4 regions of the Azotosporobacter soli genome follow, and region 3 is predicted to be linked to each of the others. Evidence: riboswitches for the same ligand, from Rfam matches in the RefSeq annotation. Region 3 holds a riboswitch; each other region holds the start of a gene.
The links. Region 3 has a riboswitch for cyclic di-GMP ahead of QTL79_RS00500 (methyl-accepting chemotaxis protein). Riboswitches for the same ligand answer to the same signal wherever they lie in the genome.
Positions count from the first base shown of each region.

Region 1: linked by a shared signal. The riboswitch ahead of QTL79_RS01250 (endo alpha-1,4 polygalactosaminidase) and the one ahead of QTL79_RS00500 (methyl-accepting chemotaxis protein) in region 3 are both predicted to bind cyclic di-GMP.
Region 2: linked by a shared signal. The riboswitch ahead of QTL79_RS02445 (methyl-accepting chemotaxis protein) and the one ahead of QTL79_RS00500 (methyl-accepting chemotaxis protein) in region 3 are both predicted to bind cyclic di-GMP.
Region 4: linked by a shared signal. The riboswitch ahead of QTL79_RS13165 (caspase family protein) and the one ahead of QTL79_RS00500 (methyl-accepting chemotaxis protein) in region 3 are both predicted to bind cyclic di-GMP.

Region 1 is NZ_JAUAOA010000001.1:271,436-279,478, reverse strand. It holds gene QTL79_RS01255 (NAD-dependent epimerase/dehydratase family protein) at 1-639, opposite strand, end outside; gene QTL79_RS01250 (endo alpha-1,4 polygalactosaminidase) at 673-1,659, opposite strand; cyclic di-GMP riboswitch class I at 1,739-1,823, opposite strand; gene QTL79_RS01245 (Ppx/GppA phosphatase family protein) at 2,022-3,536, opposite strand; gene QTL79_RS01240 (Ppx/GppA phosphatase family protein) at 3,689-5,233, shown strand; gene QTL79_RS01235 (RNA degradosome polyphosphate kinase) at 5,223-7,325, shown strand; gene QTL79_RS01230 (hypothetical protein) at 7,341-7,625, shown strand; tRNA gene QTL79_RS01225 (tRNA-Arg) at 7,952-8,028, shown strand.
Region 2 is NZ_JAUAOA010000002.1:90,396-98,438, forward strand. It holds gene QTL79_RS02435 (bile acid:sodium symporter family protein) at 1-275, opposite strand, end outside; gene QTL79_RS02440 (RraA family protein) at 365-1,357, opposite strand; gene QTL79_RS02445 (methyl-accepting chemotaxis protein) at 1,401-3,368, opposite strand; cyclic di-GMP riboswitch class I at 3,443-3,528, opposite strand; gene QTL79_RS02450 (phosphatase PAP2 family protein) at 3,916-4,803, shown strand; gene QTL79_RS02455 (deoxyribodipyrimidine photo-lyase) at 4,857-6,230, shown strand; gene QTL79_RS02460 (hypothetical protein) at 6,304-6,834, opposite strand; gene QTL79_RS02465 (hypothetical protein) at 6,944-7,249, opposite strand; gene QTL79_RS02470 (hypothetical protein) at 7,570-7,869, opposite strand.
Region 3 is NZ_JAUAOA010000001.1:106,237-114,279, reverse strand. It holds gene QTL79_RS00535 (GTP pyrophosphokinase) at 1-147, opposite strand, end outside; gene QTL79_RS00530 (thioesterase family protein) at 287-721, opposite strand; gene QTL79_RS00525 (winged helix-turn-helix transcriptional regulator) at 877-1,239, opposite strand; gene QTL79_RS00520 (flavodoxin family protein) at 1,383-1,931, shown strand; gene QTL79_RS00515 (helix-turn-helix domain-containing protein) at 2,014-2,349, opposite strand; gene QTL79_RS00510 (PTS sugar transporter subunit IIA) at 2,840-3,274, shown strand; gene QTL79_RS00505 (bacteriohemerythrin) at 3,743-4,165, shown strand; cyclic di-GMP riboswitch class I at 4,319-4,405, shown strand; gene QTL79_RS00500 (methyl-accepting chemotaxis protein) at 4,466-6,181, shown strand; gene QTL79_RS00495 (response regulator) at 6,302-6,868, shown strand; gene QTL79_RS00490 (MFS transporter) at 7,212-8,043, shown strand, end outside.
Region 4 is NZ_JAUAOA010000016.1:60,846-68,888, reverse strand. It holds gene QTL79_RS13170 (right-handed parallel beta-helix repeat-containing protein) at 1-999, opposite strand, end outside; gene QTL79_RS13165 (caspase family protein) at 1,263-3,461, opposite strand; cyclic di-GMP riboswitch class I at 3,587-3,679, opposite strand; cyclic di-GMP riboswitch class I at 3,804-3,896, opposite strand; gene QTL79_RS13160 (hypothetical protein) at 4,307-5,413, opposite strand; gene QTL79_RS13155 (ABC transporter ATP-binding protein) at 5,438-7,237, opposite strand; gene QTL79_RS13150 (asparagine synthase-related protein) at 7,234-8,043, opposite strand, start outside.

The DNA.
Region 1 (8,043 bases), 170 kb from region 3:
GTCCACATAGAGATAATCGCGGCATTGCTGACCGTCGCCGTGAATGACGAGCTTCTGTCCGGCTGCGATTTGTTTTAAGAAACTCGAGATGACGCCTGCCTCGCCGAAGCTGCCCTGGCGGGGGCCGTATACGTTAGAGAGACGGAGGATGACGGTCTCCAGACCGTATTGCTCCTGCCAGATGCGGCAGTAGGCTTCGCCGTTGGCCTTGTTGATGCTGTAGAGCGAGAGCGGCTTGAGCGGGCTGGCTTCCGAAAGCGTGAGTTCGGCCGAATCGCCGTATACGGCAGTCGAAGAAATGAAGAGAAACTTTTTTACCTTATACTGGTGTGAGAGACGCAGCATATTGACCAAGCCTAAGATGTTGGATTGGCAATCTTCGTACGGCGCTTTGGCCGATTCTGCGACGTCGACCTTGGCGGCCAGATGGATCACGATGTCGAGGTTGTTGTTCTGAAAGATCGCTTCACATTCCTGATCGGCGATGTTGCGCCGGTAAAAGACATGCGGCAAGGTGAGGTTGCGCGCCAGACCGCTCGATAAATCGTCGATCACGAAGACGTCGTGCTTTTCCTGAATCAGTTTTTCGCACAGCTGCGAGCCGATAAAGCCGTAGCCGCCGGTGACAAGTATTTTCATGTGTGGAACGCTCCTATTACATAGAGATTATTTTCATTGCACGTCGGGGTTGTCGAGGAAATACTGATAGCCGTCCACGACGTCGAGCATCGCGCCGTCAAAATCGGTGGAGAGAATCCTGTCGAGCTGCGCATTGCGGCTGCCGAAGAGCAACTGCTGCCAGCCGCTTTGCCAGTAGCGGACCTTGAAGTTACCAACCCAATCGGGATTGGCTGCCACCAGCCAGGCGGGCGGCGACTGTTTCCAGTCTTTCTGCCAATAGGGACGGTAATCTTCCGCTTCCGCAATGCTCAGATAAGCGAGAACCAGACGCTGGCCGCCCTGCGGCTTGCGTTTGAGCGAACGGACTTCATCCGGCGTCAGCGGCGAGCTGTTGAAGGTCGGATCGATGATCAGAAGGTCGAATGCACAGGCGCGCAAAGCGGCGAGATAAAGACTGCGGCTGGCGAATTCTTCCGGATTCAACAGCACGAGAAAGTTCTTCGCCTGGGCGAGACGGCTGACGTCGCTGCGATTGCTGCGCTGCGTTTTTTGCGGCAGCTTCGTTAACTGGCGGTTGGGGGCGGCCAGTGAGACGAAACCGGCTTGTCGGTTTTTCTGGTAGGAATCTGCGACTGCCGCAGTCGAACGGCAGTAATCGATGTTGAAGAGCGGTTGATTCAGTTGCTGCGCGGCCGTCAAAGCGGACGACCAGGCGAGACGCGCCTCCGGCGGCGTCGCCTCGTCGTCCTTCATCTCCCAGCCGTAAAAATAGCTTTCCATCAGGATGCCGTCGAGACTGGTATTGACTAGCGTCCGTGCGGACGGCGTCAGCGTCTCCGGCGCGAATAAATCGAGACTGCCGTTGCCCAAAAGCTGAAACGTTGCGTTGCGTTCCTGACTATAGCTGCGCAGTTGTCCGAGCAGGCGCGCCATTTCGAGCGGATAATCGGGCGGCGTTTGCTGCGCGCGCGCCAGCGAAGGCAAGGCAGCGATGCAAAGCAAGAAAAGAAGCGTGCAACAGGCGCTGCGAAAAAACATGGAATCACCTCGTTTCAAATTATGGTAACCAGCGTTAAATAAATTAAAAAACGACTGCCGGTATGGCAACAGCGATTACTGTTGCAACCTGGCAGTCGTAGACATTTGTCGGTAGACCCATGGCTTTGCGCCCTTGGCTTTCGCCAAGTTTGCCCTCCCGAATAAACACTGCGAAGATGAGGCGGCGCATTGGACGGATAAAATCCGACATCCAGGCCTGAAAAACTTCGGTACTTTCGGAGGCATATTTGTAAAAAATAGTGTATCTTGTTTAGAGTTTAACAGAAATGAAAGAAATGTCAAGCGAAAAATAGGACTTAAGGCCGAGTTTATAGCCTCAAGTCCTATTCAGATTTTTCTTTCTATTTCAACGCCAGCTCAAGCTGAAAGTCGCGGCGTAGCCATTTGGAAAAGCGCAGTGCGGCATCCTGTTCGAGCGGCGTCGGGGCGCTGGCGTCGAGCTGTAGGCTGAGACGTCCCGCTTCAATTTGCGCGTTGACGTTCTTGACCAGCGTCATTTGCGTCGTATCGAGACTTTCGGCGATGCTCAGCAGCAAAGCCAGTTTGCGTGCGGTCTGCCAGTCGGCCTCATCGAGGAACTGATGGTAGAGGCGGTTGTGGTCGAAACGGAACGCCGGGCCGTGATGCCAGCCGGTGATGACCGCGGCCAGCATCTGTTCGCGGTGCGACAGACCGAAAAGGCGCGCGTTTTCCACCAGATAGGTGCTGTGGCGATAGTGGTCGTAATAATTGATGCTGATGCCGGTGTCATGCAGCAAGGCGGCCGTGCGCAGCATCAGGCGGCTGCGATCGTCGAGCGCGAAAAAATCGCGGCAGCCGCAAAAAAGCTGATCGGCCAGTTTGGTGACATGCTCGGCATGCGAGATGTTGCCATTATATAGAAGCAAAGTGTTTTTCGTGCTGTGTTCGAGCGGATTCGCCACGACTTCGCTCTGTCCGCTGCGCGAGAGAAGATATTGGAGGAACAGGCCTTCGCGGACGCCGCAGCCGCTGACGATGAGTTGCTGCGCGTGCGCTTTTTCCTGCAGCGCTTTGACGATGCCGATGCCGGCCAGGATGATGTCGGCGCGTTCGCCGCCGAGGCCCGGCACTTTGCGGCGCTGCGCGAAGCTGAGCTTCGAGACGTCCTGCCATAAGGCGCGAAACGACATCGAACCCATACGATAATTGTGCAGTTTGGGAAACGGATAATTCTTGCGCCGCTGATCCATCTTCGCGATCGTCCGGGCGGTGCCGCCGACGCCGAGCAGCGGCACATTGAGGTTCTTCAGCCAGGGCAGCTGATTCAGCTGCTTGCGAAAGAATGCCTGCAGTTCGTCCAGCTGTCCTTCGGAGGCGCGGTTGTTCAGGCGGAATCGTTCGGTCATATTGACCGCGCCGAACGGCAGGCTGATCATGTGTTCCGCCTTGCGGTTCCTGATCAGCGTCAGCTCGGTGCTGCCGCCGCCGAGGTCGAAGAGCAGCGCGTTTTCTACATCGAGCGTGTTGATCGCGCCGAGATAACCGAGTTTTGCTTCTGTCTCGCCGCTGACCGCGCGCAGCGGGATGCCGGTCTCCTTGCGTACCCGTTCAACGAAAGCGCCGCCGTTTTTGGTGTTGCGAACGGCAGCGGTGCCGACCGCCAGCGTCTTGTCGACGTTAAAGAGGCGGCACATGTGCGAAAAGGTCTGCAGCGAGCGGAGCGCGCGCTCCATCGCCGCGCTTTGCAACTTATTGTCCTGGGCGATCCCTTCACTGAGCCGGACCGCCTCTTTTTGATGATAAATCAGATTGTAAGCGCCGTTTTTATAAATTTGCATGATGATCAGGCGGGCCGAGTTCGACCCGAGGTCGATGACCGCGACGCGTTCACTCATGGCAGATCACCCCTTTGCATTCGATTTGAAAAGTATAACATAGTTTGGACAGCATAACATAATTTTAACATCCGATTGCTATAATAGACAGCAGGAGTTTTACCCGTTTTCCATCGAATTACAGTAGTTAAGAATCGGATTGAGGTGAGAGGATGCCGAGTTTTGCCGCGATACATATCGGATCGGAAACCGTCAGCTTGCAAATTGTCGAATATAAGGACGTCGACGACATCCGGGTGCTGGATCGGGCCAGACGTCAAATGGATTTGGGCGAAGAAGCGTTCAAGAGCGGTCAGATCAGCTTTGCTTCCGTCAGCGAAATTTGCGAACTGCTGAAAGGCTTTCGCCGTTTGTGCAGCGAATACGGCGTACGGGACTGCCGCGTCATGGCGACGACCGCGCTGCGCGAAGCCGAAAATCAGCAATATATCATCGATCAGATCCGCATCAAGACCGGTTTGGAAGTCGAGATCGTCGACATGCCGCAGGAAATCTTCTATAAATATATGGCCTTGTTCAAACATCTGCAGACGTCCGGGCTGGCGAATACCGAAGACGGACTGCTGTTCGTCGACATCTCCTCCGGCGGCACGGGGATTACTCTCTACCGCCAGGGTGCGATCCGCTATCAGCAAAACATCAACATCGGCGCGATGCGCATCAAAGAAAGCTTTGCGCAAAACCAGCGCGATGACGTCTGCTTCCAACAGGTGTTGGACGAATATATCGAAAGCGCGATCGACCCGATCGCCGTGGCGCTGATGGGACAGCGCAGCCCGTACCTGGTGCTGACCGGCAATGAGACGCGACTGCTCTTGCAGCTGCTGGGACACAGCGAGGGCCTGGCGGTTCTCAGCCCGAAAGAACTGAAAGATCTGTACCGCAAGGTTCGCCGGCTCAACCTGCCGGAACTGATGACGCGCTTCGACCTGAACGAGGCCGATGCCGCGCTGGTCATACCGGCGCTCGGCTTATACTGCAAGATGATGGAAGTCGCGGCGGTCGATCATGTCCTCGTACCGACGCTGCGCTTCATTGACGGGATGACGCTCTTGCATGTGGCGGAAAAAACCGACAGTCGCTGGCTCGATGTGATGGAAGAACATACTTTCAGCGTCGTCAAAGCGCTTGAAGACAAGTTTCATTACGACAAAGCCCACGCTTCGGTCGTTGAGGAGTTTTCACTGCTTTTATTCGACAAACTGAACCGCTACCACGGCCTGGGGCGCAGAGAACGACTGATGCTGCGCGCCGCGGCGCATCTGCATGACATCGGAAAGTTCGTCAACCTGCGTCGCCACTACTTCTACTCCTACCGGCTGATCGAATCGGCCGATATCTTGGGCATCTCCCGCAGCGAAAAAAGAATCATTGCCAATGTTTCCTATTATCACTCCAAAGGAACGCCGAACAATGCCGATGAGAACTTCACCCGCCTTTCGAACAAGGCAAAGCTGACTGTGGCTAAACTGTCGGCGATCATTCGTCTGGCCGATGCGCTCGATCGCAGTCACCGGCAAAAAATCACCGATTGCAGCGTGCAGATCAAAGGGGACGAGATGCTCGTGAACGTAAAGGCGCGCGAAGATCTGTCGCTGGAAGAATGGACGTTTGCTGAAAAGGCGGAATTCTTTGAGAGCGTATTCGGCTTAAAAGCCCGCGTCGTCGGGACGATCGGAGGCAACCATGGAACTTGACCGACCAGAACATTTTATCAATCGCGAACTAAGCTGGCTCAAATTCAACAGCCGCGTCATGGACGAAGCCAAGCAGCTCGACAAGCCCGTCTTAGAACGTTTGAAATTCATCGCGATCACCAGCTCGAATCTCGACGAATTCTTCATGATCCGGGTTGCCGGCTTGAAAAGCCAGCTCGAAGCCGGCGTTAACAAATTCGATGCGGCCGGACTAACCGTGCGCCAGCAGGTGGACGGCATCGGCGAAGCGGCGCACGAATTGGTGAAAGAACAGTACAAGGTGCTGCGCGCTTTGCTTGCCGAACTGACGCAGCATGAGATCATCATTAGCGAAGAAAAGAATTTGCCGGAAAAAGCGCGTCACTGGGTCGAACAATATTTTCGCCAGACCGTCTATCCTGTCATTACGCCGCTGGCGGTCGACGCCAGCCATCCGTTTCCGTTTCTCGCCAGTCGCAGTCTGAATTTGGCGGTTCTGCTTCTGAGAGGCAAGGACGAAGAGCAACTGGCGGTGATTCAGGTTCCGGCGGTACTGCCCCGTTTGGTCGAAGTGCCGAACCAGGGCAAAAAAAGAACGTTTCTCTTTCTGGAAGACATCATCCAGACGCATTGCCAGGCTTTGTTCAAAGGCTACAAGATCAAAGAGATCACGCCGTTTCGCATTACGCGCAATGCCGACTTGACGATCGACGAAGATGACGCCGAGGACCTGATGGCGGAAGTCGAAAAATCGTTGCGCCAACGCAAGCGCGGCGACGCGGTGCGCCTCGAAATCGCGCGACAGGCGGGAAAAATGGTGAAGCAATTCCTCATGGATGGCTGCGAGCTCGAAGACGGCGACATCTATGAAATCAACGGACCGATTGACGCCAGCTGCTTTTTTAAGTTCACCGCGCTTTCCGGCTACGATCATCTGCGCTACGAACCGTTGACGCCGCAAATTCCGGCGGCGCTGAAAGAGTGTGAGGATTTCTATGCGCTGATCAAAGAGCGCGACATGCTGTTGCACCATCCGTACGAATCGTTTGAACCGGTCGTCGATTTTATCCGCCAGGCGGCGCAAGACCCGAGCGTTCTGGCAATCAAGCAGACGCTCTACCGCGTCAGCGGCAACTCGCCGATTGTCCGCGCGCTGGCGCAGGCCGCCGAAAACGGCAAGCAGGTCACGGTCGTCGTCGAACTCAAGGCTCGCTTTGACGAAGAAAACAACATTCAATGGGCGAGACGGCTCGAAGAAGCCGGTTGCCATGTCATCTACGGTCTGGTCGGCCTCAAGACGCACGCCAAGATGGCGCTCGTCGTGCGCCAGGAAGGCTCCGGCATCCAGCGCTATGTGCACATGGGCACCGGCAATTACAACGATACTACGGCCAAAATATACGCCGACCTCAGCCTCTTTACCGCCAACGATCAATTCGGCGCGGACGCGTCCGCCTTTTTCAACATGCTTTCCGGCTACTCCGATCCGCCGGTCTGGAACAAGCTCGTCGTCGCGCCGTTCGACCTGCGCGAAAAACTCGAAGAACTGATCGAACGCGAAAGCGAATTTGCCGAACAGGGGCAAGAGGGACGGATCATTGCCAAACTCAATTCCCTGATCGACAAAGGCATCATGCTCAAATTGTACGAAGCGGCCAGCCGCGGCGTGAAGATCGACCTCATCGTGCGCGGCATCTGCGGCATCCGGCCGGGCATCGAGGGCGTCGGCAAAAACATCAGCATTCACAGCATCGTCGGACGCTTTCTCGAACATCACCGCATTTTGTATCTGAATAACGGCGGCGATCCGAAAGTCTTCCTCTCCAGCGCCGACTGGATGCACCGCAATCTGAACGAGCGGGTCGAGCTGCTCTTTCCGCTCGAAGACGAGCATGCCGCGCTGCGTGTGACGGAAATGCTCGATGTGATGCTCAGAGACAACTGCAAGTCGCATCATATGAAAAGCGACGGACACTACCGGCGGCCCGAAAAGAGAAGCGCGCCGCCGCTGAACAGCCAGGAAGAGTTTTACCGGCAGGCGAAGGCCGCGGCCAAAAGCGCGCCGCTGCCGCTGCGCGACCGCGTGCAGCCGCTCTACCGCAAAGACATATGAAGAAAAGGAGTGGGAATGATGAAAGTGGCGGTTGACTACAACAATATGGACGGGTACATCAACTATGACGAGGTTGCCAAGACGATCGAAGTATTCCTGCCGGACGAAGCAAAACGTCGTGAGGTCGAAGACTATTTGAAACAGGCGCACACGCTTCTTGTTCCCGGCGCAGATTGCAAAGCGCCGTTTGTTAGTCGGTTGGTCGTCGCGCACGAAAGTCTGGACGACTTTTACTGCGCCTTGAGTCGCTTGTGGGAACGTACCGAAGTGGCGATCCAGTGGAGCCGACGCATAAATTGAAGAGAAAGCCAAAGATTATTTGAAACTACGTAGCAAAAAAGACGGAAAAACTAAAAAAAATGCAAAACGATGTAAATTGACCTAAATGGTCTGAAAACAGCAAATTTATTCACACTTATCCCCAAAACTATCCACAAAACAGCTTTAAATGTGGATAAGTCCTGTGAAAAGTCCCGTTTCGGCAGAAAAACACTCGCTTGAAATGTGGATAACGCGATGTGGATAATAAAAAAGTTATCCACATCGCGAAAAAATGCAGAAAAAAGATTGACTGAAATTCACGATTATGATAAACTAGTTTTTGTCGGCAAGCACGACAGAAAAATGGCTCCGTAGCTCAGCTGGATAGAGCGTTTGACTACGAATCAAGAGGTCGCAGGTTCGACTCCTGCCGGGGTCACCATTTTTTTCAATTCGC
Region 2 (8,043 bases), on a different contig from region 3:
ACCAAGAGGCCCAGCTGTATTTGCGGCGAGTCCGCATAGAACAAACTGCCTAAAAGCCAAGCGGTCAATGGCGTAACCAGATGAATTAGCAGCAAGGCCCAAAGCGGAATCCACGGTTTTGCCAGCACCTTGAAAAAGCTCTTCAGACTGGTACCAAGCGAGGTAACGAACGTCATATAAGCAAACAAGGCAACAAGCAGAAAGCGGACGATGCCGCTATCCGGCACCTTTAAAATATATCCGGTCACAAGTGCCGTTAATACCACTACGAACATCCTTTTCCCCAGCCAATCGTTTATTGCAGCAATCTCGACTCGCAAAATTCAAACTCACTCCCCTCACGCCCCATTCCCTTCCGCTCCACTCACTGCGCCAATTCGAGCCACAAATAAGCAGAAACCACATCCTCCAACGTCCCGCGTAACTCCGCCGACAAATCCACGAAGTCGCAACCGAAGTAATGCTTCTGCCGCCAAATCACTCTTGCCTCGACATGCATCTCGCCTAACTGCTTCGGCAGATGCAAGCGAAAGAGCGAATTAAGCTCCAACTCCGCTTCTGATTGCAGCAGTATTCCCAGCGCACTGATATTAATCGCCGTAGCTTCGATTGGCTGTTCTGCTTCTTTTAGCAAAATTTCCACAGGCTCGTTGATCGCAACGCGGGGGAAATTCCGCTTTTCCTTTTCAACTACCGCACCCCGGTTTGCCAGATCGCGTTCCACCCAAGTGCGATCCCAGGACAGATTGGCGATCTCCTGCATGACCTGGCTTTCCGCACGCGATTTACTGCGCGACTTTTCCAGTAATTCTTCTGCATCGCGCGGATTAATGACGACAATACCATCTTCGTCGCCAACGATGATATCTCCTGGCTGAACCACCACGCCGCCGCAGGCAACGGCAACATTGATCTCACCCGGACCGTCCTTATAAGGACCGGCCGGAGTCACCCCTGCGGCATAGATCGGCAAGGCCATTTTTTTCAGCGCGCCGAGATCACGGATCGCGCCGTCAATGATCAGACCGCCGATCCCTCTTTGCTTCGCCCACAACGCCATGAGTTCTCCCATAATGGCATTCGAGAGGTCGCCCTGGGCATCCACGACCAGAATATCGCCCGCTTTGGCAAGATCAAGCGCTCGATGCAACATCAGATTATCGCCCGGACGCACCTTGACCGTGAAAGCCGGGCCTAGCAGCGGCACATCATTGATCGGGCGAATTTTGGCATCCATACAAGACGTCCGGTTCATATTATCGGCTATATTCGCTACCGGGATTCCTGAAAAGCCTTCGATCAGAGCTTGGTGCGGCCGACTAATGTTTGGAAAAATACGCAAACCTACATTTGACATCTTTCATCCTCCCATTTCTTATTGCTGCCTTTGCAAAACTGCTTTAAATCTTGAACTTGGACACGATATCATGCAAATGTCCTGCCATTTGAGAAAGTCCGTTACTGGAAGAAGCGATTTCCTGGATCGATGCCGTTTGTTCTTCGGTAGCGGAGGATACCAGCTGCGCTTGCCCGGTGACATTTTTGCTGATTGCCGTAATTTCCTTTACCGAAGAGACGATTTGCTGGCTGCCGCTGGCCATCTGTTCAATGGCCGCGGAAATATCGCGAATTTGATCGGATACCTCTGTGATCAGCGCGGCAATCTCGTTAAACGACCGGCCCGCCGCCTGCGCAACTTCGCTGCCTTTCTTCACTTCACTCGTACCTTCGCCCATTGCCGTTACCGCCCGATTCGTATCCTGCTGAATATCGCCAATTAAAGCCGTAATCTCTTTCGCAGCATTTTGCGACTGCTCCGCAAGTTTTCGAACCTCTTCCGCTACCACCGCAAAACCGCGTCCCTGTTCTCCGGCGCGGGCTGCTTCAATCGCAGCGTTCAGCGCTAGCAGATTGGTTTGTCCGGCTATGCCCGCGATCGTATCAATGATCTGTCCGATCTCTTTCGAACGCTCACCAAGCTTAGCCACTACATTGGCTGAATGCGTCACCGACATCTCAATGCTCGCCATCTGGCTTGTAACTTTTCGGACAATCTCTCCGCCTTCTAGTGCGGTATTGGACGTTTTCTCCGCCGCTGCGGAAGCATGAGAAGTATTGGCGGCAATTTGCTGCAGTCCCGCCGACATTTGTTCCACGATCTGCATCGTACTGTCTACTGCCTCGACTTGCTCTGACGTTCCTTTCGCCACATCGGCGATTGCCGTCACCACTTGATCGGCAGCCTGCGACAATTGCTCCGTACTTGCCGTAAGTTCTTCGGACGATGCGTTTACGGTCTCGCTCGCCTCCTGCACCTTGCTGATGATGTCCCTGAAGTTCCCGATCGCGCCGGACAGGGATCGCGCCAGCCTTCCTATTTCATCCTGCGCCGTCGAGGCAATGTTTACCGACAAATCGCCTTCGCCAATCTTTGCGACTTGCGCGGCAATTTCCTCGATCGGCTTTAGCAGGCGGATAAGGAAGAACCAGGCCACGACTCCGACAATGACGAGCGCCGTCAAGAGCGCAAGGAACATACTGATCAGACTCGCATAGAATTCACTTTTGATGTCCTTCATCGGTATGCTGACCAGAACCAGCCACTTTGTATTCTTGACCGGTATCGCCAACGCCAGCGAATCCCTTCCCTCAAAGTCCAGATAAGAAATTCCTTTTCCCGCATTGTCCAGCAAGGAGCGCAGCACATCGTCGGGCACCTTCTTCTGCTCTTTGATCACTTCCTGCTTCGTATGCGCTAATAACGTTCCGTCTTGCGCAACGATGGACGCCGTTCCATTTTCGCCGACTTTTACCTGCGCCAGGAAGTTTTGCAACGTTTCAAGCGAGATCGACTGCGCAACAAAGCCTGCCATTTTCCCGTCCTCCGTCTTGACGGGCTGCGTGACAACCACCGACGGCATTCCGGTTACCCGGTTCAGCAGCACCTCACTGACCTGCATCTTCTGTTCCTTCATTGTGTCTTTGAAGAAATCCCGGTCAGCCACACTGCCGCCTATGCCTTTTGCATCATACGGCGCTGCTGCAAAGCGCACGCCCTGTGAATTGATAAAGACCAAACGGTCGACGCCCCATGTCGCGGCAAAATATGTATTCATCTTCGCTTGGATGCGGGAAAAATCACCCGACTTAAGATCCGCATCTTCCGCATAGAATTTTCCGCTTCTTGAAAAAGAGGAGAACAATTCGCCGACCCCATCTGCCGCCTGCGTAGCCTGCCCTTTCATATTCGCCTGCGTATTGGCCAGCGTTTTTCCATAGAGTACGTACAAGCCGGATCCGCTGACGATGAGCCCGGTTATGAGAAGGGAAAGTAACAACAACGTAACTGTCTTTGCTTTAATCGACATAGTCTTATCTCCTTCATTTTTAAAAGTAAACAATAAAAACTCCGACAGATGCCCGAGTTTCCAATACCTTTTTCAAGGGAAACCTGGCAATCATAGACCGACCGTCCTTAGACCCATAGCTTTGCGTCCTTACCTTTCAGTAAGTTTGCCCAATATATAGTTTTACTCTTCCTTCCTGCCAGAAGTTAATGCAACGTCATCGCCGCCTATGTAATGACAATATCATACTTATGCCAACAAGAAATTATGATATTATTAACGTTTCGTTAAAGGCTCCCTTAAGCACATGAACCGTTCGTCAAAAGCCTGCTGTGACATCCTCAACTTCAACAGTACAACGAAACACGCACCGCTTCGCGTGCGACCCGGTTGCATTTATTACGCTGTAAACGAAAAACGAGATCAGCGGCTTTTCCATTGATCTCGTTTTTCTTGCCTTGAAATATGGTAAGAGGGTTTCACTCGAACGAGTGGAATAAACGTTTATGTATACTTTTATTGCCAATCATTGGCCATTACGCTCCAGTTCAAAGCGCAGGAGGCAAAAATGAATGATCTGATCTCCTATGGTCTCGACGTCACCTTATTTATCCAGCAGTTTCGCACTCCGTTGCTGGATATTTTTTTTAAAACAGCTACCCTGCTAGGCGAAGAGGGTTTTTATCTGTTGGCGCTGCCTCTCATCTTCTGGTGTCTCGATTTTCGCCTCGGCATACGACTGACTTGCCTGGTACTGATCTCGCATTATTTTAACATTACCATCAAAGACTGGGTGCAGGAACCGCGGCCGTTTTATTTTCTTCCGGAGGTAAAGCTTGTTCATGCCGACGGCTACAGCTTTCCCAGCAACCATGCACAGACCGGGCTGGTATTTTGGCTCGCGCTGGCCCATCTGACGCAAAAGCGCTATCTATGGTTTTCCGGCGTGTTTCTGGTTTTGCTTATCGGCTTTTCGCGCATCTATCTGGGCGTGCATTTCATCGGCGACGTATTGGCCGGCTGGCTGCTCGGCGCGCTGCTCCTATTCGCCTTTGCCAAACTGGAACCGTTTATCCTTTCCCGTTTAGCAACCTTTTCCTTTCCACTGCGTTTCTTTCTCGCCATAACCGTCCCGCTGCTTTTATTGGCCGTCCATCCCGGCAAGGAAAGCATCTCGGTTGCGGCTGCGTTCTCCGGACTGTGGCTCGGTTTGCTCGTGCAACAGCGCTGCCTTCCTGCAAGTTGCACGCTGCCTGAAAGTAATTACCGACAACTGTTCCTGCGAATACTTATTGGCACACTTGTTCTTTTAGCGCTTTGGCTCGGCCTTACGAGCGCATTTCCTAAAGAAGGCGCGGATTATTATTTTTTCTTCCGCTATATCCGCTATTTTCTGGCTACTCTTTGGATTACGCTCGGTGCACCCTGGCTTTTTTACCGTATTGTATCGCGCTAATGTGAGGACTTTTCCCGAGCGCCGAATTTCTTTATGAAAGGCGGAATTTGATCATGCATCCACTGCGTATGCACCACTACAAAGCAAGTCCAAACGGAGCCGGTCCCGTCGTTTATTGGATGAGCCGCGACCAACGCGCGCTTGACAACTGGGCGCTGCTGGCAGCGCAGGAACTGGCGCTCGTAAGCGGCACCCCTCTCTATGTCGTCTTCTGCCTCGACGCCTCGTTTGCCGACGCGCCCTTACGTCACTTCGACTTCATGCTGCGCGGCCTGGAAGAAACAGCCGCAACGCTTCTTGCTCACAATATTCCTTTTTATCTACTGAAAGGAGATCCTAGCGATTTATTGCCGCACTGGCTGCGCGAGCACAAGGCTGCCCATCTGATTTTCGATTTTGATCCGTTGTCGCTCAAACGCCGCTGGCAAGCCGAGGTCATGCAGCGCAGCGACATCGCTTGCAGCATCGTCGACGCACACAACATCGTGCCCTGCTGGCAGGCCTCCGATAAACGCGAATATGCCGCACGTACGCTGCGACCCAAACTGATGCGCCAACTGGCCCAATTTCTTGAACCCTATCCTCCGCTGCGCATTCAGCCCGATCCCTATCCTGCGGACTGCCCGCCGTTCTCGGCCGCCGACACATTGACACGCTTAAGGCCGCAACTTGACGCCTCCGTCGCTCCGGTCGATTGGCTGACGCCGGGTACGAGCGCCGCGCTGCGCGTCATGGATTATTTTCTGCAGCAAGTGCTGGCGCAATATGACAAAGCACGCAACGATCCGACCCAAGACGGCCAATCCAACCTGTCGCCTTATTTGCACTTCGGCCAGCTTTCGGCGCAAACGGTCGTCAAACGTCTGCTCGCCGCGCCGCAGCTCGACGCCGCACATGAAACCGCACTGGAACAATTCTTCATCCGGCGCGAGCTATCGGACAACTTTTGCTTTTACACGCCGGATTATGCGTCCTGCAGCGCCTTTCCCGCCTGGGCGCAAGCGTCGCACGCCAGAGAAAGTCGTACGCCGCGCCCCTATCTTTATACGGCCGCGCAGTTCGAAGCGGGCGCAACGCACGACGAATACTGGAACGCCGCGCAACAAGAACTCGTCTCGAGCGGCAAGATGCACGGTTATCTGCGCATGTACTGGGCGAAAAAAATCCTCGAATGGAGCGATTCCGCCGAAACGGCGCTCGCGATTGCCATTCATCTGAATGACCGCTATTCGCTCGACGGCCGCGATCCAAACGGCTATGCCGGCATCGCCTGGAGCATCGGCGGCGTACATGACCGCCCCTGGTTCAAGCAGCCGGTCTTCGGCTCGATCCGCTCCATGAGCACGCGCGGCCTGGCAAAGAAATTTGCGCTCGCGCAATACCGCTCCACCTTTGCACCGCAAAAAGCAGCATGGCCGCCGGAATAAAAAACGAGGTCAATGGATTTTTGCTGTCCGTTGACCTCGCTAGACTACTTTTTGAGATATCTTTATTTTACATTTATTTAATGAACATCTTCCAAATAGCCCAGCGTGTAGTATCTGCATGCTCCTCATTAGGGTAATACTCTCGTAGTCGTATTTGTATCTCTTTTGCTTTCGCAAAATCTTCGATTAATCCATATCGTGAAAGATCCGATGCTAAAAATGCTTTATCAAAGCCGCCACAGTTTGTTAGCGCACTGATTCTTGTAGCATCTTCAACCAAGTCATATCCGCAGAATTGAAAGCCTTCAAGGTGAATCGATCTTGCGCAGTCTTCTTTTGGTTCTTTTACTACTGCCAAGATTTGCTTATCTTCAAGATCTCTCGTCTTATTCAAAAGCCAATCTAAATTACTGAAAATATCAGTGAAGACTTCCCCATATTCATGCTGATATTCACCATTATCATCTTCAGGCAACTCTCTAACAATCCGAGGGCACAAGGCACAATCAAGAGAGACAACCTCTTCAACCTGAAACAGTTTACTCCATTCAAGATATTTCTTAGTTGGAACAAATGTTTCCAACGCAACGAATCCTATCTTCATTGTTGAATCACGCTCCTTAAAATCAAAGCCTCGCAGGGACAATTATTACCTTCACCAAAAGTCTTGTTATAGGTATGCCTCTAAGAATTCACCTTATTTATAAAACTCATTAAACGCTCGCTTCTTTTTCCGCTAAAAATTCCTCAAGATGCTCATAAAACTTATCAAATGCGACTTCTTGTGAAAGATGAAAAAACGATATTATTCTACTCCAATCGTGGGAAGATTTTATAGAATACTTTTCTGCGATCCACGCATTAAATCCAGGTAAAAAGTCTATTTTTATTCCATCTTCACGTTTAGCATACAGATATCCATTTAAAAAATCAGCCAAGGCAGTCAGTGATTTATATCCTATGTACATTCCTGGCTTTTCTTTAATTTCATACAAAATATTCGTCAAGTCATTCAACATATCATCTCCTAGCATACCTCAGAAAGTATGTCACGTTTCTATTTCCTTTATTTGTAGAATTCACAAAGTGGAGTTTCAGGACGATTACTGCAAAAAGGACAACCTGAATCTCCACAACTATGACCTACCCATTCGTTGCAATTGGGACAGAAATCACAATCATATTTATCGAGCAGATCAGAAAATGACTTCACATTTCACACTTTTCTTGTAAAATAACTTCACCAATTCTCCACTTATCAGATAATACAACTTCTCTCTTTTTCCTATTTTCCCGAATCTTCATCTTACCTCTGTTGGCCTACCAACATCTTTCAATTTTACTTTCCTCGCATATCATAAATGATTTCAAAGTAATAGCCGCGATTAACACGGTCATTAACAAACTGTTTTGCCTCGTACCAATAGCCATTTTCATTTCTAGCAATACTGCAATCCAACGTATGATTCATAAGAGGCCGTGTTTGATATTTTGTAACTATGAATGAGTCAATCCCCAATATTGCCCATCTATTTTGTTCACACATTGAAATTATTTCAACTGCATCGGAAGCCTTATACATATGTACCCCACCACGAATAATAGCCTTCTTCAAAAATTTTGCTTCCGCCAAATCCATAGATAAGCCTCCATCTCTAATCCGATCACTTTAAAGTTTGACAACGACTGAGTTGATTCCTTTTTTATGCTATTGATTCTGCCAATCTCTGACGCCTCCTGAACACTTCAAACATCATCATCAAATTGTAAAACGCTTCATGACTTTCATCACGAAGCGTTTTACAATTTGATT
Region 3 (8,043 bases):
GTCTTCTTCCTTTGTCCGTGCAGTGAGGGAATGAATGCGAATGCCTTCCGCCTTCAGAAGATCGGCAACCAAAGTCAGCAGCTGCTGCGTGAAATCGCGGTATAAATCGATCTGTTCGCGGTATTGAGCGAGAATTTGATGCTTCATGCAGTCCTCCAAGAAAAAGAAGTTTGATAGTTTCTTCGGCGGGAAAAGATAAAATCCTTTTCTATGGATGCCGGAATAAAAGCTGCCTCAATCGATCAAAGAATCGAAAGAGGCAGCTTTTTTATTTATTCTGCGAAAATCATTTAAATGGAATCGGTTTGATCAATTTGACGCGTTCGTTGACTTTAGCCAGAAAGCGATCGGTTTGGATGATGCTGCGCGTGTGCGTACCGCGCCCGATTTCACCGAGCTCATCGGCGGCTGTCACGGAAAACGTCAAATTGCTTCCTTCGATTGCGGTCAGTGTTGCCTTTATGGTGACGGACATGCCGACTACGGTCGGTTTTTCATGGCGAAATTCGAAGCTGGTTCCGATCGTTGCGAATTCCTCCGGCAGGTGAGGGTCTACGGCGCTGACGGCAGCGCGAATGATGAGGTCGATATAGACGGGGCTTGCCAAGAGGTCTTTTAGTTTACCGTGACCATGGTACAAGGAGGAGTCTGCGTGCTCGATTGTCCGTTGGGCGATGCCGGAGGAGCCGATGGCTGGCAATTTGGCAAAATCAAGATTCATGCGAAACACTCCTTTGCGATAAATTTTCAGATATGCGTATTTCCATTATACGTCATATTCCATAAAAAGGAAAATGTTTCGCGTGCGAAAAACAAGAGGCGAGTTGAAGCGTTGTTGCACATCTGGGTTGCTGATCAACGCGTGCTCTTCTTCGTTCAGTCGTGCGGGCAGGGCGGAATTTCGCAAGTTGGATCCGCATTTTTGGCATAGCCAACACCCCATTGGGTAATCGAAGCTAAAACAGGCAACAATGTTTTGCCTGTGTCGGTAAGAGAATATTCGACTTTGGGCGGTACTTGCGTATAAACGAAACGCGTGATTAAGCCGTTCGCTTCTAATTCGCGCAGCTGTTGCGTCAACATTTTTTGCGTGATCTGTGGTAAAGTCTTTCTTAATTCGCTAAAGCGCAGCGTGTTTTCGCCTAAATGCCACAAAATCAAGGCTTTCCATTTGCCTCCGATGATGCTTAAGGTTAATTCCAACGGACAGTGATATTCATTATTTAAAAATCGAATCATAGTGAAGCTCCTTTTGCTTGGTATATAAAAGGGAACTATGGCACAAATAAGTGCATACTTGCTAATGGGTGTATTAGTGAATAGTATTATAGCATGAATCCTGTGCACAGGAAATGAAAACAAAAGACAGGAGATGAGAAGCAGTGGCGAAAAATATACTGATTCTAACAGGTAGCCCAAGGAAAAACGGCAACACTGAGAAATTAACGAATGCGTTTATTTCCGGAGCGCAGCAGGCCGGACATAAGACGACAATCTATACAACATCGGATAAGAACATAAAAGGCTGTATTGACTGCAAAATGTGCTTTAGCAAAGGACGCGCCTGTTCGATTCCCGATGATTTTAATACGCTGGCTCCTTTACTTGAGGAAGCGGATATGTTGGTGATTGCCACGCCGATGTATTGGTTTTCCTTTCCGGCCAAACTGAAAGCGGCGATTGATAAGATGTATGCGTATTTGATTGCGGAAAAACCGCTCAAGATAAAAGAATGCGCAATGCTTGTCAGCGGCGGCGTACCGGATGAAGCGTTATTTGACGGTATTGTTGCATCGTATAAACGAATTGCTCAATTTCAAAATTGGCAGGACCGGGGCGTAGTCATCGTGCCGGGATTACATGACAAAGAAGACGTTTTAAAAACAGACGGATTAAATAGAGTGGAAGCTTTTGCGCAAAATCTTAAATAGATTCGCAAGAAAGAGGATAAATACAAGAAGCCGCCCATCTCGACCAAGGTGATCAAAGGGGGCGGCTTTTTGTATGTTGTCGTTAATAAAGTTGATCCTTCTTTTTCTCTTCACTTGCATTTGAGTTTTCTGCGACGGAACGAGGTTCTTTGGCAAGCGGCGGATACTTGAATGAGGATGCTGCTTTGATTTTGGTGCGGGCAGGGTCGTTTTTTCGGCCGGTAAGATAATCGAGCGATACATTATAGTAGTCGGCCATGGCGACTAAGCTATCGATGGTGGGCAGGCGCAGGCCGGTTTCCCAATGGCCGACGGTTTGCTTGACGACGCCGAGCAGCTGCCCCACTTGATCTTGGGTCAGTTTATGGGCAAGACGTTCTTCTTTTAAGCGTTGCGCTAATATTTCTTTTTGAAACATAGAAATCACTCCTTGACGAACTACTTAAAGTAGTTTAAAATAAAGTCAAAGCCTACTATTAGTAGATTTTGCGCAAGGGATTTTTAAAGAAAGGAGAGGGGAAATACCTTTTTAGAAAACAAGGCAAGAAGAATCGGTCATTTTAAAATGGAGAGCAATTAACGCAGCACTGTGAGGCATGAATGGAAAACGAATCGTCGCCGGCAAGCAAAGCGATTCGTTGACTGAGGGTGTGCATCATGCGAAGTAATAATAAATGCAGCACAAACGCGGCTCGATTGGCAGAGCAAAATATAAAAAGTATCTGGGCTAGAGCCAAATCCTACTGACGTTGCAGTAAAACGATATAGAGATACATATAGTTATTATATCGCATCCAGTTATTTCCGTAAACGCACCATGAGGTAGGAAGATTGAGAAAGCAGCGATCCCAGGCAAGAGGATCGCTGCCTTTCTTTTATCACTGGGAAAATAAAGGGGGGAATAGAGTATGAAGAGATTATCCCAATGCCTTGTGAAACTCGGCGTTGCAGCAGCGAACCGAAGTCAGGCGGTAAAGGAAGCGGGGCGACTGTTGGTCGATTCTGGCTGCGTCACGCCGCGCTATGTCGATGCGGTAAGTCAAAATTATGGTGAAGAAGTTTGCATGGTCATTGCACCATGGCTGGCGGTAGTGCATCTTCGCGACCCGGAACTGGTTAAAAAAAACGGCGTAGGGGTGCTTACGCTAAAAAAGCCGGTGCGATTCGGTTTTGAAGCAAGCGAATCGGTACGATTAGTCGTAGCGCTGGCGGCGCAGGATACAGCAGAACATTTGAGCCAGATTGACGAGATCGGTACGCTTCTTTCCTGTCCCGGACAAATGGAACGTTTATGCCGCGCCGAGAACGAAGAACAGGTGAGAAAAATTTTAGACTGGCGCTAGCGGATTGCAGAGCAAACGGCATTGCCGGAAACTTGAAGCGAAAATCAATTTCTTTCATTAAAAAACGAGCCTCTCTCGACCCAAGTGATCGAAAGGGGCTCGTTTTTCTTCACTTATTTCATGAAAAAAATAAGGGTGATTTGGATTACTCGCGGTTAATTCCCGCTGTACTGCCGTCTTTGCCGCCGTCGACGAAAGTAGAGCGTTTATCCTCAGCGTTGTTGCGGATTTTGCAACTTGTGCTACATTGCGGAGAGAAAGTCTCACCAACCATTGTAAATAGATTCCGGCAGCAGTCTGAATGTTGCTGTCCTGTTCAAGCCTATCGACTTTGTCAAACTGCAAAAAAAATAACGCATGCAGTGCAGTGGTTTTGAAAAATGTTGGCAGGTTTTGCTTTCGCATATGCGGAATAGATAAAAGATGAGGAAAACGGTTTCTGCGAGGAAAAATGGGGAGGCGTTTTTGATGTTGAAGTGGGATGTGGTTTATCATATCGGGGTGCCGGTGCTGGATAAGCAGCATAACAGGATCATCGAACTGGCCAATGACTTGGTAGTTAACATTTTGCGCTGCGAAGATATTGAAAAGGAGCGGCAGATAACCGAAGCCGCTTTGGCGGAGCTGGTCGCCTATACGGCAAACCACCTTCAGGAAGAGGAAGGTTATATGCAGCAATATAATTATCCGGAGATTGCTGAACATAAACGGGAGCATGAAATATTAATGACCGAGGCGCAGCGGATTTTAGCGGAATCGCAGCAAGGTAAAGGCGGCTTTTCCTTTGATGCGCTGATGGTAATGAAAAAGTGGCTGGAAGAGCATATTTTAGTCTGCGATAAAAAGCTGGGTGCGTTTTTGCAGCTTGCAGAGCAGAAGCACGAAAAATAACAATGCATAAGAATTGTGAAAAAAGGGATCGAGTTAACTTTTTGTAAGAAGTGTTAACTTACTCTCTTTTTTTGTTTTTATGCGCGAAATAAGTCGATTGGTGGTATAATAAGGAGGTGTGAAGGCGGGGGAGAGCCGCTTTTGGCACAACGGAAATTGAAGAGGCAAACTTATCGAAAGATAAGGACGCAAAGCCGTGGGTCTAACGATAGCAATATCCATGACTGCCAGGTTGCATCGCTCAATTGGTGATGTCCCTGGCAGTCTTTTTATATACAAAAAAGTAAGGAGTCAATGCAAATGAAATTTTTTAATGACATGAAAGTGATGTACAAATTAGGCGTTTTACTTTTGCTGGCTTTTATCGCATTAGGGGTTATCGGTTATTCCGGTTATTATTACCTGCAGGAGTCGAATACGACGATCAACACTCTCTATAAAGAGCGTTTGCTGCCGATAAAGGATTTGAACGAAAACCGGATGCACATTGCGCGCGCGAATGGCGCGACGATGGAATTAATGCTGACGACGGATGAAAATAAGAACAAAGAGCTCAAGGGGATCATTGACGACACCGCAAAACGGGCGGCGGCCAATCTCGATGAAATCGAAAAAATGCCACTCGATGCCAAGGCGCGTGCTATGCTGGGTAAGGTGGTCGATGTCAGAGGAAAGTACCGTGATGCCAGGGCCAAGGTGATTGATTTGGCCCTGCAGAATAAGAATGCGGAAGCGTATGCAGCCTATGTCGCCAATGTTGATAAACCGGCGGCCGAGTACATCGAGGCAATGCGTGAGTTTAGCGATTATTACACGGAACTGTCCAAGAAGATGGACGAAGAAAATCAAAGAGCGTTTGCAAGGGCCAATCAAATTAGCGTCGCAACGCTGCTCATTGCGTTTATCGTCCTGGGCGTCAGCGGTTGGTACATAACAAAAATCATCACGCAGCCGCTCGCCGCGTTGGTCGCGGTCTGTGATGAACTGGCGGGCGGTGATTTTCGCAATAAGCCACGCCCGTTCATGCGGGCCGATGAGATTGGCAAAGTGGCCGATTCGCTGATTGAGATGCGCAATAAGGTGCAGGCTCTGATGAAGAAAATTGACGGTTCGGTCGAACAGGTGGCGGCTTCTTCGGAAGAGTTGACGGCAAGCGCCGATCAATCGGCGCAAGCCGCTACGCACGTAGCCGGATCGATTGCCGAAGTGGCGCAGGGAATGGCCGAACAGTTGCGCGTGACCGGCGATGCGTCCGTCGTGATTCGGCAAATGTCTGCCGGGATTGAGGAACTTGCCGCCAATGCGCATGAGGTAACGACGCAATCTTCGCTGGCTGCGACGAAGGCGACAGACGGCAATGCATCGGCTGATAAAGCGGTGCGACAAATGAATTCGATCGAACAAACCGTGGCCGCATCGGCTGAAATCGTTGCCAAGCTGGGGGAACGGTCAAAAGAGATCGGCCAAATTGTCGATACGATAGCCGGCATTGCCGGACAAACCAATTTGCTCGCGCTCAATGCCGCGATTGAAGCGGCGCGCGCGGGGGAACAGGGGCGCGGCTTTGCGGTCGTAGCGGAAGAAGTGCGTAAGCTGGCCGAACAGTCGGAAGGTGCAGCCAAGCAAATCGCGACGTTAATTGGCGAAACGCAAATCGATACCGAAAAAGCCGTCGTTGCAATGCAGAGCGGATCGCAGGAAGTCAAACTGGGCACGCAAACTGTTAATGCATCCGGCGTCGCGTTTGCTGAAATTGCCAAACTGGTAACGCAGGTATCGGGACAAATTCAGGATATGTCGAGTGCGATTGAGCAAATGGCGAGCGGCAGCCAGCAAATTGTCGGCTCCGTCAACCAAATTGACGAATTGAGCAAGCACGGCGCGCAAGGTGCGCAAACCGTATCGGCTGCGACCGAAGAACAATCGGCCTCAATGCAGGAAATTGCCGCTGCCAGCCAGGCGTTGGCACATCTGGCAATGGATTTGCGAACGGAGGTTAGCAAGTTTCAGGTGTGATTTGAAAAATAGGAGACCGCCTGTGCGACCATTTGCGCAGGCGGTCAATATTGTAAAAGACGTATTGCAGGTTTCGCGAGAAGACGATAAACTGACTATGCGAGAGAGGAGTGATTTAAAGTGGAAACGCAATCGGGTATAAAGGTGTTGGTGGTTGATGATTCCGGCTTTTCGCGAACATTGATCGGCAAAGAATTAAATCGGGCCGGCATTGAAAATCAACAAATAAAACAGGCTGCAAGCGGTGAAGAGGCGGTTGTCCAAATGCAGACGACACGTTTCGAACTGTTTATATTGGACATCATCATGACCGGGATTGACGGAATTGCGGTATTGAAAGAAGTGAAGAAGACGCAGCCCGATGCCAAGATCATCATGTGCAGCGGCACGAATTCGGAAGATGTGATTAAAGAAATTGTCCGTCTAGGCATCGATGCATTCATCGTGAAACCCTACCGCTCGGAAACGTTTGACAAGGTTTTGCGTCGGATTTTGGACTTGCCGCGTGAAGTTTCGGGAGAATGGAGCGCGAAATGCCACGTTTGCGATGCTAAAATGGTCGAGGTCGACTCCATCGACATGGTCAGTTTCTTCTGTCCGCAAACTTGTATGAAAATCGGACCGCTCTCTAATGTTTTGGTTACGCAAGCGGAATTGGATCAGGATTATGCGGCAGCGAAAAAATAGAATGAGCAACAGTGAAAAGATCAAGGCCTGCAAAATGAAAAGCCTTGCTCTTTTTATTTTTGCTATTGCTTAGAAAAAAATTGTGCTTGAAATTGTTAGCAAGGGCTGTAGCAAAAAAACGTTAATAAGCTTGTAAGTTTCTGGGAAAGCTTTCTAATGAAGCCAGAGGCGGTCTTGACGTGCCGTAGCCGTAAATATGGCGACAGGTCGCAGTTGCATCGCTTTGCGTAAGTTTGTTACGATACATCTATTACGCAGAAACTGTTTTTATAATCCGCGCCGGATCAATCGCGCTGCAAACGCGTCGGTGGGGGAAGCAAGGGAAGAATGGGGAGGCATGTTTATGAATTGGCGGCGAAATCTTTGGGCGCTGGCGCTGGGTTCGATGCTGTCCGCTTCAAGTTATACGATGGTAATTCCTTTTTTGCCGCTGTATTTGCTTGATATTGGGGTTGACGAGAAGAATGTGAATCTTTGGTCGGGCGTTATTTTCTCGGCGACATTTTTAGTTGCGGCTTTATTGGCGCCCTATTGGGGACGACAAGCCGACAAGAGCGGCAAACGACGCATGGTGCTGCGCGCCGGCTTTAGTCTGGCGGCGGTTTATTTTTTAGGCGCGTTTGTGCAAAGTCCGCTGCAGCTTCTGGGCGTCAGAATCCTGCAAGGGGTTGCCAACGGTTTTGTCCCGGCATCGCTCGCAATCGTTGCGACGTCGGTTCCGTCGGTGAAGTTGGGGTCCAGTCTCGGTTTGATGCAAACGACATTGTTGATCGGCACGATCATCGGCCCATTGGCAGGCGGCGTATTGTCGCATCTTTTCGGCATGCGCGCTTCGTTCGTCATTGCCGCGCTGGTAATTTCGCTTGGTACGCTGGCGGTACGTCATTTTGTCGTCGAGCCGCCGGAGAAAGAGGTTGCGCCGAGCACTACGATACGGGAAGATTTTAAAACGGCGTTCGGCAATGCGCGCTTGATGGAAATGCTGGCGCTGATGTTCGTTGTCCAGATGGCAACGATGGCGATTCAACCGCTGATTACCCTCTATGTCGCGCAACTGCAGGGACAAATGGAAGGCGCGGCGCTGGCGGCGGGGATTATCTACAGTCTGGCGGGCATTGCAGGGGCGATCGCCGCGCCGACGTGGGGCAGGCTGGGGCAGGCGAAAGGTTTTTTTC
Region 4 (8,043 bases), on a different contig from region 3:
TGATACGTAAATCCCAGCCGTATTGTAATTGCTTCCTGTCTTGTCTACGACAATCGTATTACCAATAATTTTACAGTCTATTCCTTCTACTCCAATACCTTGAAACGAATGATACAGTGTGATCTTATTGCCTTCCACACGTGTATTCTTTGCAAAGATCGATATTGCCGCCTGAAATTGCTTATGCTCTGGTGAATTAGCCGTTGCCGGATTTGCAGTCATCGTATTGTTAATAATTTTCACGCCAGAAGCTTGCACTTTAACAGCTCGCTTGTAAAAATCGCTGAAAGTACATCCTTGTATAGTTACGTCCGAAATCCAGCCATTGTCACCTGTAATGTGTATACCGTCTCCATCTTCAAAGCCGCTTATTTTTGTAAAAATGGAATTAAGAATTGACATCGACTTTACATTCCAGGCAAAAACAGCTCGATTCGCGCCAATGTTATCGCCTCCAATTCCGTTTTCTGGTCCACTAATATCGTGAAAACTACAATTCGCAATTGATATATTACTGCCGCCTTTTACCAATATAGCCCAGGATCCCATTGTCATATCGCCCATAGTATTTCTTATTTCACATTTTTCAAGTGTTGTGTAATTTGCATTGTCATTCTTTACTGCCGTCTTTCGTTTCATTGCACCGTCAATAATTAGATTCGTCATCGTCACATGGTCAGACGCAATATTGAAAATTCCTCCTCCATTTTCGCCGCCTAGTATAATGGCTCCGTCGTCGCCAAGCATAGCTGCATTGGCCGGTACAATGATTTGAGTAACTTTGTATGTTCCAGCTGGTATATGAAGAACTTGTCCACTTTTCAATGAATTCAATGCAGTTTGCAGTGATGCCGTATCATCAGCTATGCCATCGCCTTTCGCACCAAACGTGCCTAATTCGACGTTCATTGCTTGTGCCCTCGCGGTACACACACCTGCACCGCAACCGTAAAGTCCAAGCAACAATATCGCAACAATCCAAACCTTTTCACATTTCATTTTCCTCGCCCCTCCCCCACATATTTTTCACTCTCTATTTTTAACTAGTCATCCTAATCCTATTTCTTCCATTTTTATTATACCTTGCAAAGATTACAGCCCGCTTGTCATTTCTATTACAATGCCCTTATATTCATTCGGATGTCGTAGAGTTTACCAAAGCATTTCAAATAAAAATAGGCCGTTCCGATTTGCTCATCGCAAAACAGACCGGCCTTTCTACCAACACACAACTTTTCTGAACAATTTCTCCCCTCCCAATACTACTTAGTTTTACCAATCAAATAACCACCATTAGATCCGTCATACATTTGCGGATGCATGCTGTCTCTGCAGCCGTCATAGGATGCGCCGCTAAGATAGCCCGACAGCTCGCCGGTTGTGATATAACCATCTCGATTCAAATCTGCGAGCCCACCGCCAAGCGCATAGCCCAGATATTTGGTAAACATTCCATTTGCCGTCTCAAGTGCCGTACAGGAGCTAATCACCGTATATTTACTGCCCGGATTATGCGCCTTAAAATAATCCACCAGTTCGCCGGAATGACAGGCATCTTCGATCAACGTAACATGACCTGTCGATCCAATTTTTGCGCCAATTTGCAGTGTCGCATCATAAATTTGTTTCTCGTATACTTTGCTGCCGTCAGCCGTTTCAAACCCGTTATTATCCCCGTGTCCAGAATAATACAGCAGCACATTGTCCCCGTCCGATGCTTGTACGGCCTCCGTTTGCATCGCCGTTAAAATAGAAACGCTGGTTGCCTGCAGATCTCGCAGCAACGTTGTATTTGTATTGTTCCATAGCAGATCTGCTTTCAACACCTGCTGCATCGTACTAATATCGCCATTAACCTCCGGTATATTTTCCTTATAGGCCTTCGGCTCGTATTGCGCGATACCGATCAACAACGCATGGTTATCCGACAACGCTCCACCATAGCTGCCGCTGGCCATACTTAGGTAGTTGGCAATTGACCCCGTCGTTCCATCCGCGAAGTGTATTTTATCCAATTGGGCTGTATCCCAATTCTGGATGGTGATCGATCCGTGACCGGCAACGTCAAGCACAACATTTAGGCCATCACGGCTCACCTTGAGATTTTTTGACGTGATGCCGTTGCCGAAAGCAATCTTGTCATTGACATTATCCATATCAAAGACGATTACGTCATTCCCCCATGTTCCGCCAAATCGGTATTGGTCACTGCCGTTTCCGCCGGCCATTGTAACATTGCCGCTGCCGGGCACCAGGCCGCTGACCAAGGTGTCGTTGCCGTCACCGCCAAGCAATGTTGTGTTGCCGCTGCCGGCATACAAAAAGTCGTTGCCGGCTCCGCCGTCGATCGTTTCAGCCTGGCTACCGCCATAAATGACATCATTATAGGCGGTGCCAATAAAGTTTTCAATATCCTTGAACGGCGCTAATTGCCATCCGTTCAGCCCCGCCGTCAGCCCTGCCGCTGTTAACGCGTCATTGCCATCGCCGCCCGAAATCACTAGATCTGCCGGATTATAGACCAGTGTATCGTTACCGGCGCCGCCAGACAAATAGTTTACGCCGCTTCCACCATCCAGATAATCATCACCCGATCCGCCTAGCAAATTGTCGTTACCAGCACCTCCGTTCAATCGGTCATTCCCATCTCCGCCAGACAACATATCGTTTCCTGCCCCTCCCAGCAACGTGTCATCCCCACTCCCGCCATCCAGTTTGTCATTTCCATCGCCGCCAGACAACGTATCGTTGCCCGCCCCGCCAAACAGGGTATCATTGCCCGTTCCACTGTCCAAAATGTCATTGCCGGCTCCGCCGTCCAGAATATCATTGCCGTCCCCGCCCGCCAAAGTATCATTACCAATGCCGCTAACCAAATGGTCGTCACCACTGGTTCCGACATAATTATTAACCATGGCACCGTTAATCTGAGCAGCGCTGTAGGTGGCATCGGAAAACTTGAAAATTTCGATCTGGTATTGCGGACCGAGAAACCAGTCGGTAAAAGTCGTAGCTTGCGTCCAGCCTTTGCGCTGAAGCCGCAAATTGTTGCCGGAGCTGCTGAACACCACATCTGCAATCGACATAGCATATGATGTGAAATCGGCGGTATTGATTCCGTGACCAGCGCTGCCAGGCACCGTATCGGTTACCGTCACATTGTCACACAGACCTAAAGAATAGGTATCATTCCCCACACCGCCCAATAGCGTCGCATCACCGCCGTAAGCGATCAGCGTGTCGTTTCCAGCTCCGCCATCCAGCACGCCGTGGCCGATGATATATTCGTTGCCATTGCCGCCATATACTGTACTGCCTTTGCCGCCCGGCAAATATACATAAATTTTATCGTTACCATCACCGCCATAAATAGTATCTTCGCCGCCTCCTCCTTTTATCAAGTCATCGCCGCTGCTCCCCGTCAATACTTCATTCTTTGCTGTTCCTATAATTGTCGTCATGATCATGCCCTCCCTTTCCTTTTTCTACGCTTCAACCCCTAAAAACGCTCCCTTCTTTGTCTTTTAAATACAAAAGCCCAAGCATAGCAATCACTGCTGACTTGGGCAAACCGCGGTCATTTCTTAAAAGCAACCTGGCAGTCATTGGCGTAACTTTCATTGCCTTTAGACCCATGGCTTTGCGTCCCCATCTTTCGATGAGTTTGCCCACATATTCTTTTTCGTCGCCTTAGTTTTTTCTGCCATCTACATCGCCTCCCTCTCCGCGTTGACTCCTCCTAAAAAGGCAAAAGCCCAAGCATAGCAATCACTGCTGACTTGGGCAAACCGCGGTCATTTCTTAAAAGCAACCTGGCAGTCATTGGCGTAACTTTCATTGCCTTTAGACCCATGGCTTTGCGTCCCCACCTTTCGATAGGTTTGCCCATATATTCTCTTGTCTTAGTCTCAGTTTCATCATATTCACTTCCTCATTTTTTTACAATAAGTAGTATTCCCTTACTTACAGGACGAGACTCCTGTTTTATTGTTGTCTTTTTTTAGTCCTTTGACCTAGGTTTCTCTTCTCTTGCCGCCTATTTAGCTTATATGCTTTCACCAACTAACTGTCCTCTTGCTTCTACACGGTTATTTACCGACATAACAAGGCCGCATCAAAAACAAATATCCATTTAACGTTCATAGCGCCTTCATTTTTACTCTGCCCTTCTTGAATTTGTACAAAGGAACAACAATGAAAAAACGACCCTGCATTCACTTTTCGAATGAGAATCGTCTTTGCCATTGCTTTTTTGCTTTTTCACTCTTCCAAACCATCGGTTTTATCTTTCCTCTTCTTGATTAATCTATGCATAATTTATGATCCCCAGGAACGCAGCCGCAAGTAGTAAAAGGCCCATCAGCAAATGCATCCAGCGTCGGTAAGCGACTCTCCATACATCTAATCGTTCGACATATTGCGGCGCAACCAGCAAAATAATCAGACAGAGAAGTAGCGGCGTAATGAAGATAAGATTATAATACAACAGGCACAACACTGCACTAGCAGTCGGCATTTTAGAAATGATGTTTAGCGCAAATATGTACGGCCCGCCAGTGCAAGGCATTTCTACCAATGCGCACAATACGCCGGATGCGATAGCGCCGCCGAATGACACGCACTTGCTGGCATTCTTGACGATCAATTCTTTCAAACGGTACGGTAGCTCGCTATAGCGGGTCTGATGCGGAAACAAGGCCGTTCTGAGATGAAATACCGCCAGCAGTAGCATTCCCAGCGAAAGCATCAGAGTGATCCAGGGAGATGCTCCAAAAATAATGTTGATCAGCCTATTTCCAACCAACCCCGCCCCTAAATAAACGAGGAACATTGTGGCGCAAAAGGTCACCGCATAAACTACCGCTTTGGCACGTCCGCAAAAAACCGTAGCATAGCTGGTAGCAACAATGAACACAAACAATGCGCATGGATTACTGGCATCAGCCAATGCGGCTAGGGTAAACGGATAAAAGAGCGAAGTCGGCATTTTGCCGCTGCGGGTAATAATGGCTGACGTCAGCTCTCGAGACTCCATTCCAGGAATCAGTCGCCCATTTTCACCGAGTATTTCCGGCAGCAGATTGATTTCCTCCAGACCGATCAGCAACACGTCTTCGCCCGCCTGATTGTCGGTTACTAAAATAGCGGGAATTTCAGTATGCGCAATGCCTCGATATTGCATATTACGATTCAGCAGTTCATTCTTATTTTCAACCGAAGCATCGGTCTGTTTTTTCTCAAACTGATGTTCTCCGCTCTTTTCTGCAACAAATTTTTCCCAATAGGGAGCGAAGGCCTTACAGTTTTCACAATGCTCCGAATAATAATAATTAATCGTAGCTGCTTGAGAAGTCGGCGTACTATACAGAGTTAACAATAAAACAGACAACAATGCAACAGCCGATTTTTTCATTCCTTTCTCCTTCCGATTTTCCATTTAACCGACATCACTGCTGGCGTTATACAGGCTGGCCAAACTATAGAACCGACTGGAACCGTCTTTCGTTAGCGACTGATAATTTCCTTGTTCAACGATCCTGCCCTGTTCAACAACAAAGATTTGATCGGCATTTCGAATCGTCGATATGCGATGCGCAATCACGACAATCGTCATTTTCCCCTGCAGCCCCTCGATAGCCTGCTGTATCCTTTTTTCATTTTCCGAATCCAATGCACTGGTCGCCTCGTCCAAAATGAGAATAGCCGGTTTTCGGAGTAGCGCTCTGGCCAGAACAATTCGTTGACGTTCACCACCTGATAACCTAACGCCTCTATCCCCCACAACCGTGGACAATCCCTCCGGCAACGCACTTACAAATCCGTCGGCGGCAGCCAGTCTTAACGCTTCCCACACCTCGCCATCTGATGCTGCCGGAGAAGCCCATTTCAAATTTTCCCTGATGCTGGCATTGATTAAAAATGGATCCTGGGATACGTAACCAATAGAGTTTCGCCATGCTCTCAAGTTTTCTTGCAACGGCTTGCCATCAATCAATACCACGCCATGCTTCGGTATCAATAACCCGATTAGCAAGTCGACCAAAGTGCTCTTTCCAGCACCAGACACACCCACCAAAGCCGTCGTCGTTCCAGATGGCAGCATCGCACAAATTCCCGTTACGGCTGGGCGATTCACTTTTCCGGCATAAGCAAATGAAACATCACGCAGTTCAATGCCGCGCTGTAATTTCAAGCGCTTTACGTCGACTCCATTCGGCAAATTTTCGCTATTTACCAAGCACTGCTGCTCTAGCTCCCTTACCGACTTGAACGACGGCAGCAGCATGTTAATATTTTGCAGACTCGTTTGCATCGACGAAAATCTGGGCCAAAGTCGGGAGGAAATCACCGTAATCAAAACGAATTCTTCCGGGCGTAGCTTAAAGACGTCAATAGCTATATATAAGAACAACGAAATGAATACCGTTGCACCCATCTTATACAGCATATCCGTCCTAGTCTGCAACCGCTGAAACCGTATCACATTTCCCTTCAATATCCCATACAGCCTGGAAAAGTTATCCACTTGTGCCGCTTCAATGCTGTAACTTTTAATTTCCTTTATCCCGTTCAAGTGTTCGGTCAGATCGTTGAACAGTTCACGATTTCCTTCCATGATTACGTGGCCGCGTTTGCGAGACTCTCCTAGGAACGGCCGCATGCCCCAAAACAGGAAAGCGGCGGCAACCAATACCGCAACCGTAAGCAACGGCGCAATCCAAAGAGCCAGAATGATCTGAACCGCCGTTACCATAACTAACGCAATCAATCCCAGCATGCTTAACGCCGCAGTGCCGATTTGCATCAATTCACTGAAAATAATATGCATCAGTTCTGATTTTGCCTTGGTCATTAGAAGCTGCCATTTTGCATACGCAATCGCCCGAAACAAACGAACCGCCAAAAATTGGCAAAACGATTGTTGGATGTCGACATTCAACAGCGTCTGCCAGCGTTGCAGTAGGCTTTGACTCAGATTGAGCAATAAATATACCACAAGAATCAACGGCAAGCTTATGCCAATGCCCAGTTGAAGGCAAAATCGATTCAAATCCCCCATTAATCCGACTTGCCCACCAAGACCTGGAATAATTCCGGCGACTCCCAACAACGGAATAATCAGCACGACGCCGACCCCCTCCAATAGCCCCAATAAAATCATGAGACTCAACGCAGCTAAAAATTTCCCGCGGGAAAACCGATACAACTCGCAGATATAGTCGACAATCAGATTCATATTTTCCCCTCACTTTGCAAAAAGCGACTAAAAATCAAGCTGCGTATCAACATTCGCACGCCCGAGTTTTCACTTTCATCATCATTGATTACCGGATGTTTTTCCAATTGTCGTTTTATTTTGCAAATGTCCAGATATTTTTTTTCAGCCGGACGTCGACCGATCAGACTGATTTCCGTTGTCAATTCTGGCCAAACCGGCTGCAATCGCTGCGCAATATCGGCAGTCTGATTTCCCCGGACGCGTTCGTTCAAACGCACCTTGTCCGGCAGCAAACCTTTCATCGCCCTTCGAATCAAAAACCGCTCTCGTCCATTCCTCACATACTGATCTTCCGGCAGTCGCAGACAAAACTCAATAACCCGTCTGTCTAGCGTCGGATCACGCATCACCATGCCGTATGACAATAGCAATTTAGTACTAAGTGTGCTGACATGCGCAAAAAAACTGGGTTGCATCTGATCCTGACGGCACTCAAAGGAAGTTTTTCGACTGACGCCGGACAAATCGTAGCCAAACCGATTAAATCGTTCCCGGCTGCCCATTTTCTCTGCAAATGCAGGATTAATCGGCGGTAGTTCCGATACCCATGCATCATGATTTCCGCTCTGCAACAGCGAGAGTATTTTTTGGCAGCCGACCGGCAGCAGGCCGCCGAGTAACGCGTATAACATTTTATTCGGTTCCCGGTATCGCCTTGAAGTCACCCAACTTTCTCGCAGCAAACGGCGCCATCGCCTATACTGCAGTAGAGATACCAGATAGCTTTGCTTTTCGCCCCAAGAAATCGTCATGTTACCGACGCT